3 regions of the Paenibacillus crassostreae genome follow, and region 3 is predicted to be linked to each of the others. Evidence: predicted binding sites of a transcription regulator. Region 3 holds the regulator's gene; each other region holds the start of a gene.
What was found. Region 3 encodes LexA, which represses DNA repair genes until DNA is damaged. Its sites were predicted from a motif close to CGAACATATGTTCG; they were not measured.

Region 1: a site for LexA is predicted at 2,998-3,011, ahead of uvrB (excinuclease ABC subunit UvrB). Genes of this name have one in related genera too.
Region 2: a site for LexA is predicted at 3,666-3,679, ahead of recA (recombinase RecA). Genes of this name have one in related genera too.

What each region holds. Positions count from the first base shown of each region.
Region 1 is NZ_CP017770.1:3,151,742-3,157,252, forward strand. It holds gene LPB68_RS14370 (ABC transporter permease) at 1-8, shown strand, start outside; gene LPB68_RS14375 (ABC transporter permease) at 1-1,158, shown strand; gene LPB68_RS14380 (flagellar motor protein MotB) at 1,305-2,132, opposite strand; gene LPB68_RS14385 (flagellar motor protein) at 2,116-2,913, opposite strand; gene uvrB (excinuclease ABC subunit UvrB) at 3,083-5,074, shown strand; gene uvrA (excinuclease ABC subunit UvrA) at 5,213-5,511, shown strand, end outside.
Region 2 is NZ_CP017770.1:4,353,556-4,359,066, reverse strand. It holds gene rny (ribonuclease Y) at 1-1,344, opposite strand, end outside; gene LPB68_RS20210 (regulatory protein RecX) at 1,650-2,387, opposite strand; gene recA (recombinase RecA) at 2,535-3,596, opposite strand; gene LPB68_RS20200 (competence/damage-inducible protein A) at 3,814-5,088, opposite strand; gene pgsA (CDP-diacylglycerol--glycerol-3-phosphate 3-phosphatidyltransferase) at 5,209-5,511, opposite strand, start outside.
Region 3 is NZ_CP017770.1:456,018-461,528, reverse strand. It holds gene glnA (type I glutamate--ammonia ligase) at 1-402, shown strand, start outside; gene LPB68_RS02165 (TraB/GumN family protein) at 526-1,788, opposite strand; gene LPB68_RS02160 (YjfB family protein) at 2,076-2,246, opposite strand; gene LPB68_RS02155 (pentapeptide repeat-containing protein) at 2,357-3,013, opposite strand; gene lexA (transcriptional repressor LexA) at 3,121-3,747, opposite strand; gene LPB68_RS02145 (LysM peptidoglycan-binding domain-containing protein) at 3,920-4,294, shown strand; gene LPB68_RS22160 (DUF896 domain-containing protein) at 4,394-4,570, shown strand; gene LPB68_RS02140 (hypothetical protein) at 4,623-5,153, shown strand; gene LPB68_RS02135 (HAD family hydrolase) at 5,175-5,511, shown strand, end outside.

The DNA.
Region 1 (5,511 bases), 1.9 Mb from region 3:
GTGAATAGCTTAATGATTGCATGGAACATGATTAAGAGAACGGTTGGAACCAAAAAGGGGATTCTTTTCTTTATTGTTCTTCCTTGTATCATTGTCTCGCTGACTGTAGCACTTATGGGTCAGAGTAATAATTCGGAAGTGAGGATTCCTTATTCGAATGAAGATGTTGGTACAGCAGGTCAATATATAATTGATGTATTATCAAGGAACGCCGATTATGTGCTAGAGTTGAAGAGTAGTAAAGAGGAAGTTAGAGATATGATTATGGGGAGGCAGAGATCGGTAGGTCTATCTATACCTGCTGAATTTACAGAACAACTTCTTAGCGGAAATGAACCTCAAATCGCGATGTATCAACTTACAGGGAATGAGGCTTCATATATTGTTAAGCTGAGTTTAGATCGTATTGTAGGTGGGATGGCTCAAACCGCCGGGATCATCAGTAATTTCAATCCAGATAACGCTACTTCTGTGGAGGTTTTTGCTAAGAGTATAGAGGAAATGGGTAACCAAAGGATTCAATCTGAGAGAACGGACTATAATCTATACGCCAAGCCGGGTCTTAGTAATGTGACTGGCTTCACCATTATGTTCATGATGGGATTAGTGTCGAGCATCGTTAAAATCATTATTGATGACCGTAGAAATAGAACGATCGCACGCATATATAGTGCCCCTGTAAGATCATATGAGATTGCGCTTGGACACATACTAGGAAGTCTATTCGTTGGAATCATTCAAATTATTATTGTACTTATCTTTAGTCGGTATGTATTGAAGTATGATTATGATATTCCGTTCTTAACACACTTTTTAATATTAGGGCTTTTCATGCTAGTATCTATGGGAATTGCAAGTACGGTAGCCGGGATGGTCCGAAATCCAACGAATGCAGGTATGTTAAATGCCATGATCATTACGCCAACGTGCATGTTAGGAGGATGTTTTTGGCCCCTATCTATCATGCCGGAATATTTGCAAAAGGTAGCTAATTTTATTCCGCAGAAGTGGGCTATTGAGGCTGTGGATCGCGTAGCTTCAGGAGATCAGTTGGTTGATATTTGGCTACCTCTTTCTATTCTAGGACTCATGGCGATCATTCTGTTGGCCATTGGATCAGTGATCCTACGACCTAGTGATACTAAAGTTAGTGCGTAAGAATGGATGAGAACATAAGAATAGAAATAGAGTACCCCCCTACAAGATATTGCAGGGGGGTACTTGTGCTTGAAATATGATAGTGAAATAATGTGATTTATGCAGAATAGTTTAAAGTCCACACTCTAGTATTCCATCAAATTTATTTATTCCTCCTGCAATTGACGCAGAACGATGAGTTCAACCCGACGATTACTTTGGCGGCCTTGTCCTGACGTATTATCGCCAACAGGGCGAGTATCGGCATAGCCAGCATATTGGAACCCATCAGCAGTCAGCTTCTCATGTTCAAGGAAATATCGCAGAATCGATAGAGCACGTTCACCAGATAACTCCCAGTTATCTTTGTAGTTAGAGGCATATTTGATCGGCATGTTGTCGGTGTGACCCTCGATGCTTACCGTCGTACCAATATCTCTAAAAAGACTGGCGAGTTTAGATAATACGGGAGCTGAAGCAGGTTTGAGATCCGCTCGTCCTGTATCGAACACGAACTGGTCACTAAGTGTAATAGAGATACCCTGAGGCTTATCTGCCACAAAAATTTGATCCTGTAGCTCATTATCAGTGACATATTGTGTAATGACGGACATTAAACCTTGCAATTCTTGTTCCTGTGCTCGAAAGGCTAACTCACGTTCAGTTAAAGGCTGGGATTCAGTAGTATCCTCCCCCTGAGGATTGCCCTCTTGCTCCTGAGTTGGTTCCTTGGTTACGTCTTCCTGATCAGCAGTCCCTGTTAATCCAGAACCTTGTTCGAGAATTGAGTTACCTGATTTGAAACTGAGTTGAAGGGATTCAGTAACTCCTTCATATTTACTTGCATCAAGAGTACTCATGGCATACATCATGACAAAAAAGATAAGTAGCAATGTAATCAAATCTGCATATGTGATTAGCCAACGATCTCGAGAACTAGGTTCAGCAGATCCAATTCCCTTTCGCCGCTGTGCGCGTCTACTTAAATGTCTCATTATACCCTCCCTTTGGAAATACAGGGGAACGGAAGTAGTCTTCTGGTTCGAGTGAACTTATCTTTTTGCGTACAATTTGAGGGTGGTCTCCGTTCTGAATGGAGAGAATTCCCTGAAGAAGAAGCTCCATATTCTGAATTTTATCTTCACTCCGCGATTTAATTTTGGATGCGATGGGTAAAAAGATAAGATTAGCACTGGCGACTCCATACAGTGTTGCGATAAAAGCCACAGCTATGGAAGGTCCTAGTTGTGTGGGTTCAGAAAGGCTTCCAAGGACATGAATCAGTCCCATAACTGTACCAACAATTCCCATGGTAGGTGCATAGCCACCAGCGGATTCGAATATTTTGGCGTACCCAGTATGCTTCAATTCGGTTCGATCCATCTCAATTTCAAGAATTTGTTTAATAATATCCGGATCCGTCCCGTCTACGACCATTTGTATACCTTCACGTAGGAATATATCCGGATGATCTTGAGATTTCTGTTCAAGGGCTAATACACCATTCCGTCTTGAGGTTGTGGACATATCAACAACATCCTCTATAAGTTGCTCGATGTTGCTCTCTGGTCGAACAAAAGCATAACGAATTGCATCTGGTATACTTTTCAGCTTGGATGCTGGGAAACTAATGGCAACAGCAGCGAATGTCCCGCCAAATACGATCAGGGCCGCTGTCATATGGAATAACCCAGATAATTGTCCCCCTTCCCATAGAAAGCCTCCAATAAGTGCAGCTAGTCCAGCGAGAATACCTAATATTGTTACAATTTCCATAATTATGAGTCTCCCCGATCTTATAGTTAAAATTTGCATAGATAATCTGATCCGAGTATAATAAATGGGAACAAATATTCTTATCGAAAATATATTTCCTGTTAATATAATTATCGGGAAATCTCGACATATACTTTACTATTTTAGATGAAAAGGGTGGTATTGGGCAATGAGCGATATTGTGATAGACAACAAACCGTTTGAACTGGTATCGGAATATACCCCACAAGGTGACCAGCCTACAGCCATAACGGAATTGGTGGAAGGGATCTCACAGGGAAAGAGAGAGCAGACATTACTTGGTGCAACAGGTACGGGGAAGACATTCACCATTGCACAGATGATCTCTAAAGTGAATCGTCCTACCTTAATCATTGCACATAATAAAACATTGGCTGCTCAGTTGGCAGCAGAGTTCAAGGAGTTTTTTCCCAATAATTCGGTTGATTACTTCGTTAGTTATTACGATTATTTCCAGCCTGAAGCCTATATACCTTCGACGGATACGTATATCGAGAAAGATTCAAGTATTAATGAAGAAATTGATAAACTTCGACATTCCGCGACGAGCTCATTGTTCGAACGGCGTGATGTCATCATTGTTGCGAGTGTATCCTGTATATACGGTCTCGGATCTCCACGGGAGTACTCTGATTTGTTACTATCGTTACGTGTGGGGATGGAGAAACCACGCAATGAGATTCTAAGTCGTCTTGTCGATATTCAATATCAGCGTAATGATCTGAATTTTGTACGTGGAACTTTTCGGGTACGCGGTGATGTAATTGAAATTTTTCCAGCTTCGAATGGGGAACGAGCGGTTCGTGTTGAACTATTCGGTGATGAAATTGAGAAAATTACGGAGATTGACGTATTGACTGGAGAATTAGTTGGTGTCAGGGATCATATTGCAATCTTTCCTGCATCACACTTTGTTACGAAGGAAGAGACGATGAAGGTTGCACTAGTCAACATTGAGCGCGAACTTGAAGAACGTCTAGAGGTATTGAGGGATCAAGGCAAGCTATTAGAGGCGCAACGATTAGAGCAACGAACGCGATATGATATCGAAATGATGAATGAAGTCGGCTTTTGTTCAGGGATAGAGAACTATTCAGGTCCTTTAACCTTTCGTGAAGCGGGTGCTACACCATATACCTTAATGGATTATTTTCCTGAAGATATGCTGGTTGTTATAGATGAGTCTCACGTTACATTGCCGCAGATTCGTGGGATGTATAATGGAGATAGAGCACGTAAGACGATGCTGGTAGATCATGGATTTCGACTTCCTTCAGCACTTGATAACCGTCCATTACGGTTCGAGGAATTCGAGGGGAAAGTCAATCAGATTGTCTATGTATCGGCTACGCCAGGTCCATTGGAACTTGAGCGCTGCGAGATCATGGTACAACAAATTATTCGACCTACGGGACTTCTGGATCCAATCATTGATGTCCGCCCAACCAAGGGACAGATTGATAATCTAATTGAGGAGATAAATATCCGTATTGCACGTGACGAGAGAGTACTTGTAACGACACTGACGAAGAAGATGTCGGAGGATCTGACAGATTATTTGAAGGAAATCGGCATTAAGGTAAGGTATCTACATTCCGATATTAAGACCTTAGAGCGCTTGGCCATACTTCGAGATTTACGACTTGGAGTATTCCATGTGTTAATTGGGATTAACTTGTTGCGAGAAGGACTAGATCTACCAGAAGTGTCGCTTGTGGCTATTCTGGATGCGGACAAGGAAGGATTCCTTCGGTCTGAGCGTTCTCTAATTCAGACCAGTGGCCGGGCGGCGCGTAACTCTGAAGGATATGTCATCATGTATGGAGACAAGATCACAGATTCAATGAAGAAGGCAATCGATGAAACGGCACGCCGACGCGAGATTCAGAACGCATTTAATGAGAAGCATGGTATCACACCGCAGACCATTCGTAAGAAAGTTCGTGATGTGATCGAAGCGACGAAAGTGGCTGAATCGAAATCGGATTATCTCACAGGGGATGTAACGAAGTTAACGAAGAAAGACCGTCAGAATGTGATGCAGAGACTTGAAGCGGAGATGAAGGAAGCGGCGAAGAACCTCCAGTTCGAACGAGCAGCAGAGTTGCGAGATGCTTTATTAGAATTAAAATCGGAGTAAGTAAAAGCGATACGAAGTATCGCTAACAACGGAAGCATAGACGTTAGCGATACTTTGTATCGCTAACAACGGAAGCATAAACCTAAGCGATACTGCGTATCGCTACTTACATAGTGAGAATTTAAGGAGATGATGTATATGGCAATAGAGAATATTGTTATAAAAGGTGCGAGAGTGAATAATCTTAAGAATATAGATATCACAATTCCGAGAGACCGGTTTGTCGTACTCACAGGTCTGAGTGGCTCAGGGAAGTCTTCCTTAGCATTTGATACGATTTATGCAGAAGGACAACGTCGGTATGTCGAATCACTTTCTGCATATGCGCGTCAATTCCTGGGTCAAATGGAGAAACCTGATGTGGATTCTATAGAGGGGCTATCACCAGCGATATCGATTGATCAGAAGACAACGAGTCGTAACCCGCGCTCAACTGT
Region 2 (5,511 bases), 730 kb from region 3:
AAATGACTCAGCAATCGCTTCTAATTTTTCAAGACGCTTAATATAAGTCTCCAATGTCTCTCTACGTGCTCCTGGTCTAGCAGCTGATAATGCATCTGCTGCACCAACCAACATGGCAATAACCGAAGTTGCTTCAACGTCACCATGATGAGAAGCAATACTATTGATAACAACTGGATGTTCTTTGTATTTCTTCGCTAGTTCCACGCCAATTTCAACGTGTGACCCTTCCACTTCATGATCCAGCGCTTTACCGATGTCATGCAATAATCCGGCACGTTTCGCCAATACAATATCTTCTCCTAGCTCAGCAGCCATTAATCCTGATAGATAAGCTACTTCCATAGAGTGCTTCAGAACATTCTGACCATAGCTTGTACGGAATTTCAACCTACCCATAATCTTAATTAGATCAGGATGTAAGCCATGTACCCCTACTTCAAAGGTAGCTTGTTCTCCATATTCGCGAATCCGTTCATCGACTTCTTTACGGGATTTCTCCACCATTTCCTCAATACGTGCAGGATGAATTCGTCCATCAGCAACCAATTTCTCAAGTGCTGTACGTGCGATTTCTCGACGGATTGGATCAAATCCTGACAAAATAACAGCTTCCGGCGTATCATCGATAATGAGGTCGATACCGGTAAGTGTTTCAAGTGCACGAATATTCCGACCTTCACGTCCGATAATTCGACCCTTCATTTCTTCATTTGGAAGTGTTACTACAGAAACAGTTGTCTCTGCGACATGATCAGCAGCACAACGTTGGATAGCTAACGTAATAATCTCACGTGCTTTCTTATCTGCTTCTTCCTTGGCTTGTTGCTCAATGTCTTTAATCATTTGAGCAGTTTCATGACGAACTTCTTGTTCTACATTGGTCAAAATGATACTTTTTGCATCGTCAGTAGACAAGCTAGATATTCGCTCTAATTCGGTTACTTGACTCTTGTAAATTGTATCAATTTGTTGTTGAGTTTCTTCAATTCGTTTCTCTTTGTTGGCCACTTGTTCTTCTTTACGTTCTAATGCATCCAATTTTTTATCCAGCGACTCTTCTTTTTGCAACATTCTACGTTCCTGCCGTTGAATTTCATTACGGCGTTCACGAGTGTCCTTTTCAGCTTCGGACCGAATTCTATGGACTTCATCCTTAGCTTCTAGTACCGTTTCTTTCTTCACTGCTTCTGCTTCCTTCTTCGCGCTCTCCACGATTTGTACGGCAGCTTCTTCAGCACTGGAAATCTTAGCTTCTGCAATAGATTTGCGAATAAAATAACCGGCGAACCCAAAGACTACGGCTACGAAGAGAACGATCAAGATCCAAATCCATGGTTCCATCCTGTCCACCTCCTCGTTTGTTCCTCCAAGGAATCCTTGGAATTTCTACAGTTGTTAATCCATTAACTCATACCATCATACTACAAATTTACTATTACTAGTGACAATTTGTACATTTTCACTTGTACAGTGTCTGCCAACAATGGCTTAAAATTCATTCATATGAACTAAAACAATGAAATCTTTCATAATCAGAATCTCTTTTGGAAGGAAAAAGATTCAATACGAATATAGATTCTTTTTCATTTTAGTATTTGTGAAAAGATATTGTCAAGGGAGTAGACCTTAATCCCATATTTTCGTGTTTATTCGAACCCATATTCCGCTTCATCGTTGTCCTCTAAATTCTCCTCTTGAATCACTTGATTTAGCACTCGCCTAACTTGATCACCTGAGAATCCACGCCGCATGAGATATGATCCTGTCTTTCTCTTCTTATCTAGCAGCTCGCCTTTGGTCTGATTCCATTTTTTTCTACCAATGACGAGTGCACTATGGTATTCATCCTCAGCACTTACACTATCCAGTGCTTCTGTAATCTGTAATTTATCTATACCTTTTTGTCTCAACTCATGTTTGACCCACGCTTTACCCTTGCGTTGGCTCTTAATTCGCTGCTCTGCCCATTGTTGGGCATACAATGGATCATTTACAAGCCCATCCCGAGTTAATCGCGCTAGCACGTCCTCTATCACCTCAAGCGGCGTCTCTTTTTGTTGCAATTTTATTTGAATCTCTTTCCGAGTTCTAGATTTTCTTGCTAAATATTTCAAAGCAACTACATATCCTTGTTGCTTCTCATCAGCCAATACAATATCTTCTAACTCATGTTTCCAGAAGGAGTTCCCTTTGACCATCCTATACTTGATCATGATGTCTTCATGAATCGACAACACTTGGGGACCGAATGAAATTAAATATCTATACCTTTGTTTAGGTTCTCGTTCCACTCCTGTAATCATTAATTCTTGATCTGTTGGGAATTGAGATATAACGCTTGTTACATTTTCCTCTAGATCCAAATCGTTATCAAATTCATTCATGAGTTACTTACACCCCTTACTCTTTACTCTAGAATACTTAGAATATACTCAAGACAAACCTAAGGCGCCCCAAGTAACAATCTTATGGGCGCCCCTTATGTCATAATCACTCATATGACTATAATATGAAATTGATTCTATATGAATCTATTCCATTTCTAACAATTCTTGTTCTTCCAACTCTTCACCCTTTAAATCTGACTCGCTAGGTGGAGTGATGGTATTAGTCAAATTGCTAGCTTCACGAATTTTCTTCTCAATAACATCGGATATTTCAGGATGGTCCTTCAAGAATTGTTTCGCATTCTCACGACCTTGACCTAGACGTTCACCTTCATAAGAGAACCAAGCCCCACTCTTATTAACGATATCCATCTCCACACCGATATCAACAATGCCACCTTCCTTCGATATCCCTAGACCATACATCATATCAATATCAGCTTGTTTAAAAGGCGGTGCTACTTTGTTCTTTACAACTTTAATCTTAGTACGGTTACCTATAATATCATTTCCGTTCTTAATGCTCTCCACTCTACGTACATCTAATCGAATCGTGGCATAGAACTTCAAAGCCCGTCCACCTGGAGTTGTCTCTGGATTACCGAACATAACCCCAATCTTCTCACGTAGCTGGTTAATGAAGATTGCCGTTGTCCCCGATTTACTAATAACACCTGATAGCTTGCGTAAAGCTTGAGACATCAGACGGGCTTGTAAACCCATATGAGAATCTCCCATATCGCCCTCAATCTCTGCTTTCGGTACCAATGCCGCAACGGAGTCAATGACAATAATATCCACAGCCCCACTTCGTACGAGCGCTTCTGCGATTTCTAATGCTTGTTCACCTGTATCCGGTTGAGACAGCAACAATTCATCAATATTAACACCTAGATTACTGGCATATTTAGGGTCTAACGCATGTTCCGCATCGATGAAAGCCGCAGTTCCGCCTGCCTTCTGAGCCTCTGCAATCGCATGTAGAGCTACAGTCGTCTTACCTGACGATTCCGGACCATAGACTTCTATGATACGACCTTTGGGAAATCCACCCACACCAAGTGCAATATCCAAAGCTAAAGACCCACTGGAAACAACCTCCACCTGCATATGTGTCGATTCACCTAACTTCATAATGGAACCCTTACCAAATTGTTTCTCTATTTGACGAAGCGCGATATCCAGCGCTGCACGACGATCTGACAATTGACTCACATCCTTTAATATTTATAATATTATGATACCTTGTTTTAGAACGTTTGCCAAGCATTTTTTCGAACATACATTCGTTTTTTTATCAGTTCAATATCCCTCCTTTTTTGATACGGGTCATCCGAATATAGAAAAAGAACCGTAGCAAAATTTGTGATTTGCCACGGTTCTTCCGTAATATGATTAGTATACAACTACTTATATCGATCCTTCAACTGTCTTGTTGAAGTTTTTCACTCTGCACCATTTTCAACCATAAACGATACAACAAACTCTTAACTGTACGCATTCGGATCGACTCTCGATTACCACTAAGTCGTAGTTCAAGAACCTCTGTATCTTTCCCACGCTCAGCTATGGCAATATATACGAGACCTACTGGTTTTCGCTCAGAATAATCGGGTCCCGCAACTCCTGTAATCGAAAGACCGAAATCTGTATCCCCTATCATTCTCACTTGCTCTGCAAGAACTTCTGCAACCTCCGCACTTACAGCACCAGGTGCCCCATCACCCTCCAGTAAATCATGAGGGACATTTAATAACTTCTCTTTAAGCTGATTAGAATAGCATACAATACCACCTAAGAACACCGTCGAACTACCAGGTATAGAAGTAATTCTCTCCATCAATAGCCCACCCGTACAGCTTTCCGCAGCACTCAATGTCAACTTACGTTCAGTCATTAGATCAACGATAGCTCTCTCAATAGATATATCCTTATTAGCATATACATGATTAGGGAGTATGGAACGAATCTGTTCTTCAAGAACATCCAGCTTGATCATCGCATCTTGCTCAGTGTTAGCTTTTGTTGAAATTCTTATCGTCACTTCACCCTCCTTTGCATAAGGAGCAATGGTTGGGTCAGTTTGATTCTGAATTAAATCTATAAGTCTTTCCTCGAGCGCTGACTCACCGATACCGGCGAATTTTAACATTGTAGAATAAATCGGCATTTCATTCGTAATGGCATGCTGCAATAACCATGGTTTAGCCTGCTCGACAAACATCGGAGCCATTTCCTTCGGGGGTCCTGGAAGTACGATGTAATGCTTACCTTCATGCGATAACGCAATCCCGACGGCAAGACCGGTAGAATTCGTTAAAGGACTACTTCCCTCAATAACCAAAGCTTGCCGACGATTATTCTCAGTCATATGCGCACCGCGCTTATTGAAGAAGTCTTCAACAAGATCCATCGAGATTCGGTCAATATGTAATTCACGTCCTAGGAATGCTGCAAGGGCTTCCTTGGTAAGATCATCTTGTGTAGGGCCAATACCACCTGTGAATACGATAATATCTGCTCGTTCACTAGCTAACTGAATGGACTCCTGAAGTCTTATTAAATTATCACCAACAACGGTTTGAAAATACACATCAATTCCCAATGTAGCCAGCTCTTGAGATAAGAACTGAGCATTCGTATTGACAATCTGACCCAGTAATAATTCAGTACCCACTGCAATGATCTCTGCTTTCATTTCTGTCTAGCCTCCACTTCGTATTAAAAAGTATAAACCTTAGAAAGAAAAGACAATAGGATCATATCCTACTGCCCGGTAAAATATTTATGGTAGTTAAAAGCTGTTAACTAACAGCTTTTAGATATTTAACAATTTCTTATTCTTAACAAAGTAATCTACCCCAGAGTATAGTGTGATTAGAGCCGCAGCCCAAGTTGCTATAACATCAAAAGGAATATTCAAAAAGACAAACGGGAAATTATTAATCAACATAGCAATAATCGCAATGATTTGTACGACAGTTTTAACTTTACCCCAATTGCTAGCTGCAACAACCTCTCCTGAGAGAAGTGCAATCTGGCGTAACCCTGTCACTGCAAATTCACGGCTGATAATAATAATGACGATCCAGCTCTCACATTTCCCCATTTGAACTAGAGA
Region 3 (5,511 bases):
TCTGGTAGCAATCGCAGTCCAATGATCCGCATTCCTGCATCCCGTGGACTTAGTACTCGTGTTGAAGTACGTAATCCAGATCCAGCGGCGAATCCATACTTGGCCTTAGCGGTAATGCTAAAAGCCGGTCTTGATGGAATTAAGAATGAATATAAATTGCCAGCTCCTGTAGATCGTAACATTTATGTTATGTCTGAAGAAGAACGTATTGAAGAAGGTATTCCAAGTTTACCTTCTGATTTGAAAGAAGCTTTGAATGAACTTATTCGTAGTGAAGTTATTACATCTGCACTAGGTGATCATGCGCTTGCTTATTTCTACGAGTTGAAAGAAATAGAGTGGGATATGTTTAGAACTCAAGTTCACGCTTGGGAACGCGATCAATATATGACGTTGTACTAATATACATTAAGCCTTATGCCTCTTGGCATAAGGCTTTTTTCTTATATTTCGGAAGTTACAAAAAAATCCCCTTCCAAAGTTCAGGTGGGAGGGGAGAGATCATTTAGCGAAAGAGAATTAACCTTATTTTCTGGTTACGACAAAACCTTTATTTTGTAATAGTGATACAATGCCAGTATCATCTAGCATATGTGCTGCTCCAACAACGATTAAGTAAACTTCTTGATTCGATCCATTTAAGTATCCTTCAATTTTGTTCGCCATTGCAATATTTCGATCAATGAGCATCGCTTTATTATATTCCTCGTTCACTGCCATTTCTTTGGTTAGCTCAAGTAGAGCTGCGTCGTTTCCATCTTTCCACATATCAGCCATTTTATCTACACTATCACTAATTGTATGGAAATTATCCAAAGTGTCTTTGAGAGTCTTTTCTTGTAATTCAGTTGAGAAGTTATTGAACATGCTTAATTGGGATTCAAATGATTCCAACTCAATGATCGGGGTTTTATTCTCCATAGCCTGTGTGATGAAATAAAGATCGATACCGATTTGCCCTTCATATCCTGATTTAGCCGCTTGTAAAGATGTGAGGGTTGATTCAACAACCCAAGGTTTAAATTGATCTAGACTATTCTTTGGCGCCTCAAACTCCTCTAAGATGCCACCAATCGTAGCATAGGTCGCTTCAGAAATATGATCCTTCAGTGTCGTTCCGTCCTGGTAAGTACCTAAGCTAAGAACCAACTCTTGAATTTGCGGGTCAGCTGATTTACTTACATCTACTTCAACACCAAGATAGTCAGCTTCATCAAATGCGTCCTCCATGGAAGAATGTAATGGATAAAAGCTATTGTCAGCTATGTGCATTGAACCTAATAAATAAACTTTATTACCGCCTTTCTCAACTTCCCATAGGAAGCCGCGACCACCAGCGGTAACACCTTTTGTCTCCAAGAAGACTGTTCGAGTTGTTGCATCCCAGCGTACCTCGTATCCAGAAGCTTCTGCAATGAAGCGCGCAGAAATGTATGTAACTTCATTAATGATCTTCGGTTCGGAAATAAGTTCGACTGATTCCCCGTTCACAATCGCCGATTTTACACCATTCTGAAGTTGGAGAACGAGTCCCTCTTTAGTTCCAGTAACCTGTTGTTCTGTCGCATTCTGTTCAAGTGTAATGTCCAGTGCTTGGAATAAAGGTTCTAATGGTACTAGAGTCAATCCACTATCAATAATGGGTTCATGAGAATTAAATTCGATTAATTCGCCATTTACTTGCAATGATACTTCTTCTTTGGCTGCAAAAGTTGTTGAACTAAGTAGGGAGAATACCAAGAGCAATGATAATAATGATGCCGTAATTTTTTTTATATTCAATTCCACCTTTTCTTTATTTAACATTATTAAGCATAATGGACAACCCAAATATTTACAATCATTAATATCACTCTTGCACCAATATGAGATAGTCCACTGATATTTAAGTTGTAACTAACGTAATGGATGATTCAAGTGCCGTGATCTATACATCTATATTACGAGTGTGGAAACAAAAAAATCAGCCTGTTACCGACCGTTCTAAAAAGAACAGGTAGATTCACAAACTGATTACATTTTCACTTAGGTGGTGGCAGTTAATCCATGATGGTATGGGACAGCCCGTTTAACGCCTAGGCTTTTATATCTATAGTTCCGCCTAGATTGGGTTGAACACTTTGTTCCATCATTTTGGTAAGAGCATTCCCACTTACGGTAGCTTGATCGTTAGACATTTTTAATATTGAGAGACTAACCGCTTGTTTTAAACTACTTTGAGAAAAACCAATTGATGTAATGGACATATATTCTACCTCCCTTTTTAGTATGATTACTACATTAACAATATCGGTAAACGGAAGTTGAAAGATAAATAAAAATGTAGAAGTGGATAAATTTTTTTACTTGGCATGATCTAATCCTTAATGACTAAGTCCAATAATCCAGCAAAAACATAGGCTTGTTCTCTTGAAATGGTGGATCCCTTTAAGTCTTCTAGATTAATAATTAAAGAATAAAACTCACAGCTACTGAAGTCCAACCCTGAATGTTTAGCTCCTGAGAATTGCGATTGATCAATATTAGATTTTATTAAATACATATGTTCTAAAGTAGAATAACAAAAGTCTGAGCTGGATAAAATGCACTCTTCAATTGTTACATTCTTCATATTGGAGAAGCGGAAATTTGCGAACTCTGCTAAACAGTTGTGAAATAGTACATTTCTTAAAGTAGATTCGGACAAGTTTAATCCAATGAGTTTACAGTCTCGAAATTCAACCCGATGAATGTTGGAATTACTGAAATCGGTATTGGAAAGGTCACATTTATCAAATATAATATCCGTTAGTTCAATATTATTGAATTGCGAATTGGAGAAATTGACGTTTCTAAATATCACTTCATCGAAAGAGATCCGATCCATTTTTGTTAATGAAATCGTACAATCCTGAAAAATCGCTCTTTCAATGTATTCTTCGGATTCAATATCTACTGTGGATGAAGATTTATCCATCAATTCTTGAGGTATTTTAGGTGACTCAATCTTTGATATTAATTTCTTTGCTTTCATTTGTGTCGCTCCTCGCACGTAATCAATGAATAAGTGATAATACGAAGAAAAGGAAACAGCTCTATAATGCAACTGAATCCTTTTCAAGGGTGAATATATGAATGATTTTAATGTATGTCGCGGAAGAGGCCTACGACCTTACCTAATATCGTGACATGTTCCAACCGTAAAGGTTCATATGTAGGATTCTCTGGTTGTAGTCTGATATGATCCTTCTCTTTATAAAAGGTCTTAACAGTAGCTTCATCTTCTTCTGTCATGGCAACAACGATATCACCATTATCGGCGGTCTGTTGTTGACGGACAATGACCATGTCTCCATCATGAATACCTACTTCAACCATACTATCTCCCATAACGTTGAGCATGAACACCTTCTCATCACCTACAAAATGTTGAGGTAGAGGGAAGTAATCTTCTATATTCTCTGTTGCTGTAATAGGTACACCTGCTGTAACCCTCCCAACAATCGGAACTCGAGAAACAGTATGACTGAACTGATGCATGTTCTCAGAATCATCTTGTCCTAGAATCTCAATTGCACGAGGTTTAGTTGGATCTCTTCTAATGAGGCCTTTTTTCTCTAAACGGTCTAGATGACCATGAACAGTTGAACTAGAAGCTAACCCAACTGCTTCTCCGATCTCACGAACAGAAGGTGGATATCCTTTAGCACGTACTTCATTACGAATGAATTCTAATATTGCTTGTTGTCGGCTAGATACCTTAGACATATTGATTCACCTCATTAAAGTTACTTTGTGAAATTATAACATAGAACTTCCGTTCGCACAAACATGAGTTCTAAATATTTCAGAACATTTGTTCTAAAATGTATTGAACAAAACGTGTGTTCGTGTTATACTCGATTTAATAACAAGAACAAACGTTTGGGGGATGGGTAAAATGTTAAGATACAGTACCTATGAAAGTATTTATGTGAATACAAATGAAGAAAATAAACATACACAAATAGATCGTTGGAGTGAACAGGTGAAGTCGATGATTCCACGTCCATTGATTAAGAAATTGCTATGGGTTATTTTGCTGCTTAGTGTGGCATGCACTGGAATGGTACAAACTTTCGCCAATTCTGCTGGTGATGTAAAAGTTGCGAGGAATCTAATTGTTCAGAGTGGTGATTCACTTTGGGAAATAGCATTACGTGAGAAACCAGCTAATATGGATACTCGTATATATATCAAAGAAGTGAAACGAATGAATCAGTTGTCTAGCGGTAATATCATGGCTGGTGAGGTTCTAAGTTTACCTACATATTAAATTTGATTCTGCAATAGAGCTTGACGAGGGTGACTCCTTGACAAGCTCTTTTTATCATGGCAAAGTTAGTATTGTATGTTAAGATTGGAGGATAGTTTTATGGATATAGACAACTTAGTTAAACGTATTAATGAACTTGCTCAGAAAAACAAAGCTGAAGGGTTAACGGAGGAAGAATTGCAGGAACGATCTGAACTACGTGAAATCTATCTACAGAATATTCGTAGTAATTTTCGTCAACAATTAGATTCAATTGAAGTAGTTGACAAAGAATAGAGTAAAGTACAACCATGAGAGCAGAAGTTCTACAATATAAGGGGGACATTGAATGTCACGTTCTTGGGAAAGAAAGGTTCAGAAAAATAGAGCGCAGCTTAATAGACAACGTAAAAAACAAGGTCATTCAGGGTTCACTAAAAATGGGATAGTCGTAAGCGGTGATACATATAAGGGCCGTAAATTCGTATTTCCAATAGTTCTAATCTTGCTAGCGATACTATATGGACTTTTAGGTTGGGCCTCAAGTACATTACCAGATCAAGAGAATCAATCAAGTCCAATGATGACTTGGTTTGTCGTCGCAGCATATATCGTATTAGGGGTCATCATTTATTTACGTCGACCGTACTTACTAGTGAATAAAGATAATCTTCAGACGACGAAGTTGAATCGGGTTCGCACGATATCTGCTTCGGAGATTGCTAGAATAAAGGTTAAGAGTGGATCGGTAGTCATTGAACCGAAAGCAAAGGGAAGTAATTGGGTATTTACACGTTTAATTAACCGTTATGATATTAAAGCTATGGGTGAGCGTCTAGAGCAATTTGCAAAAGCTAACAATATTCACTTTGAAAAATAATAGTTAAGGGAGAGACGTGGAATGTCAATCAACGCAGTTTTCTTTGATTTAGATGATACTTTATTGTGGGATGATCGCAGTGTGTTAGAAGCCTTTGAATCCACATGCAAAAGAGCGGCTGAAGTTACTGGAGTAGATCATGTACAACTTGAAGCGGCTGTTCGAGGTGAAGCAAGATCGTTATATGAATCGTATGAGACGTATCCATTCACCACAAAGATTGGTATCAATCCATTTGAAGGATTATGGGCTAATTTCACGGCAGGTGAACAACCTGAATTCCGCCAATTAGAACAAATTGTAAAGGGATATCGTAAAGATGCATGGCATCGTGGTCTTGAAAAAATGGGTGTGAATG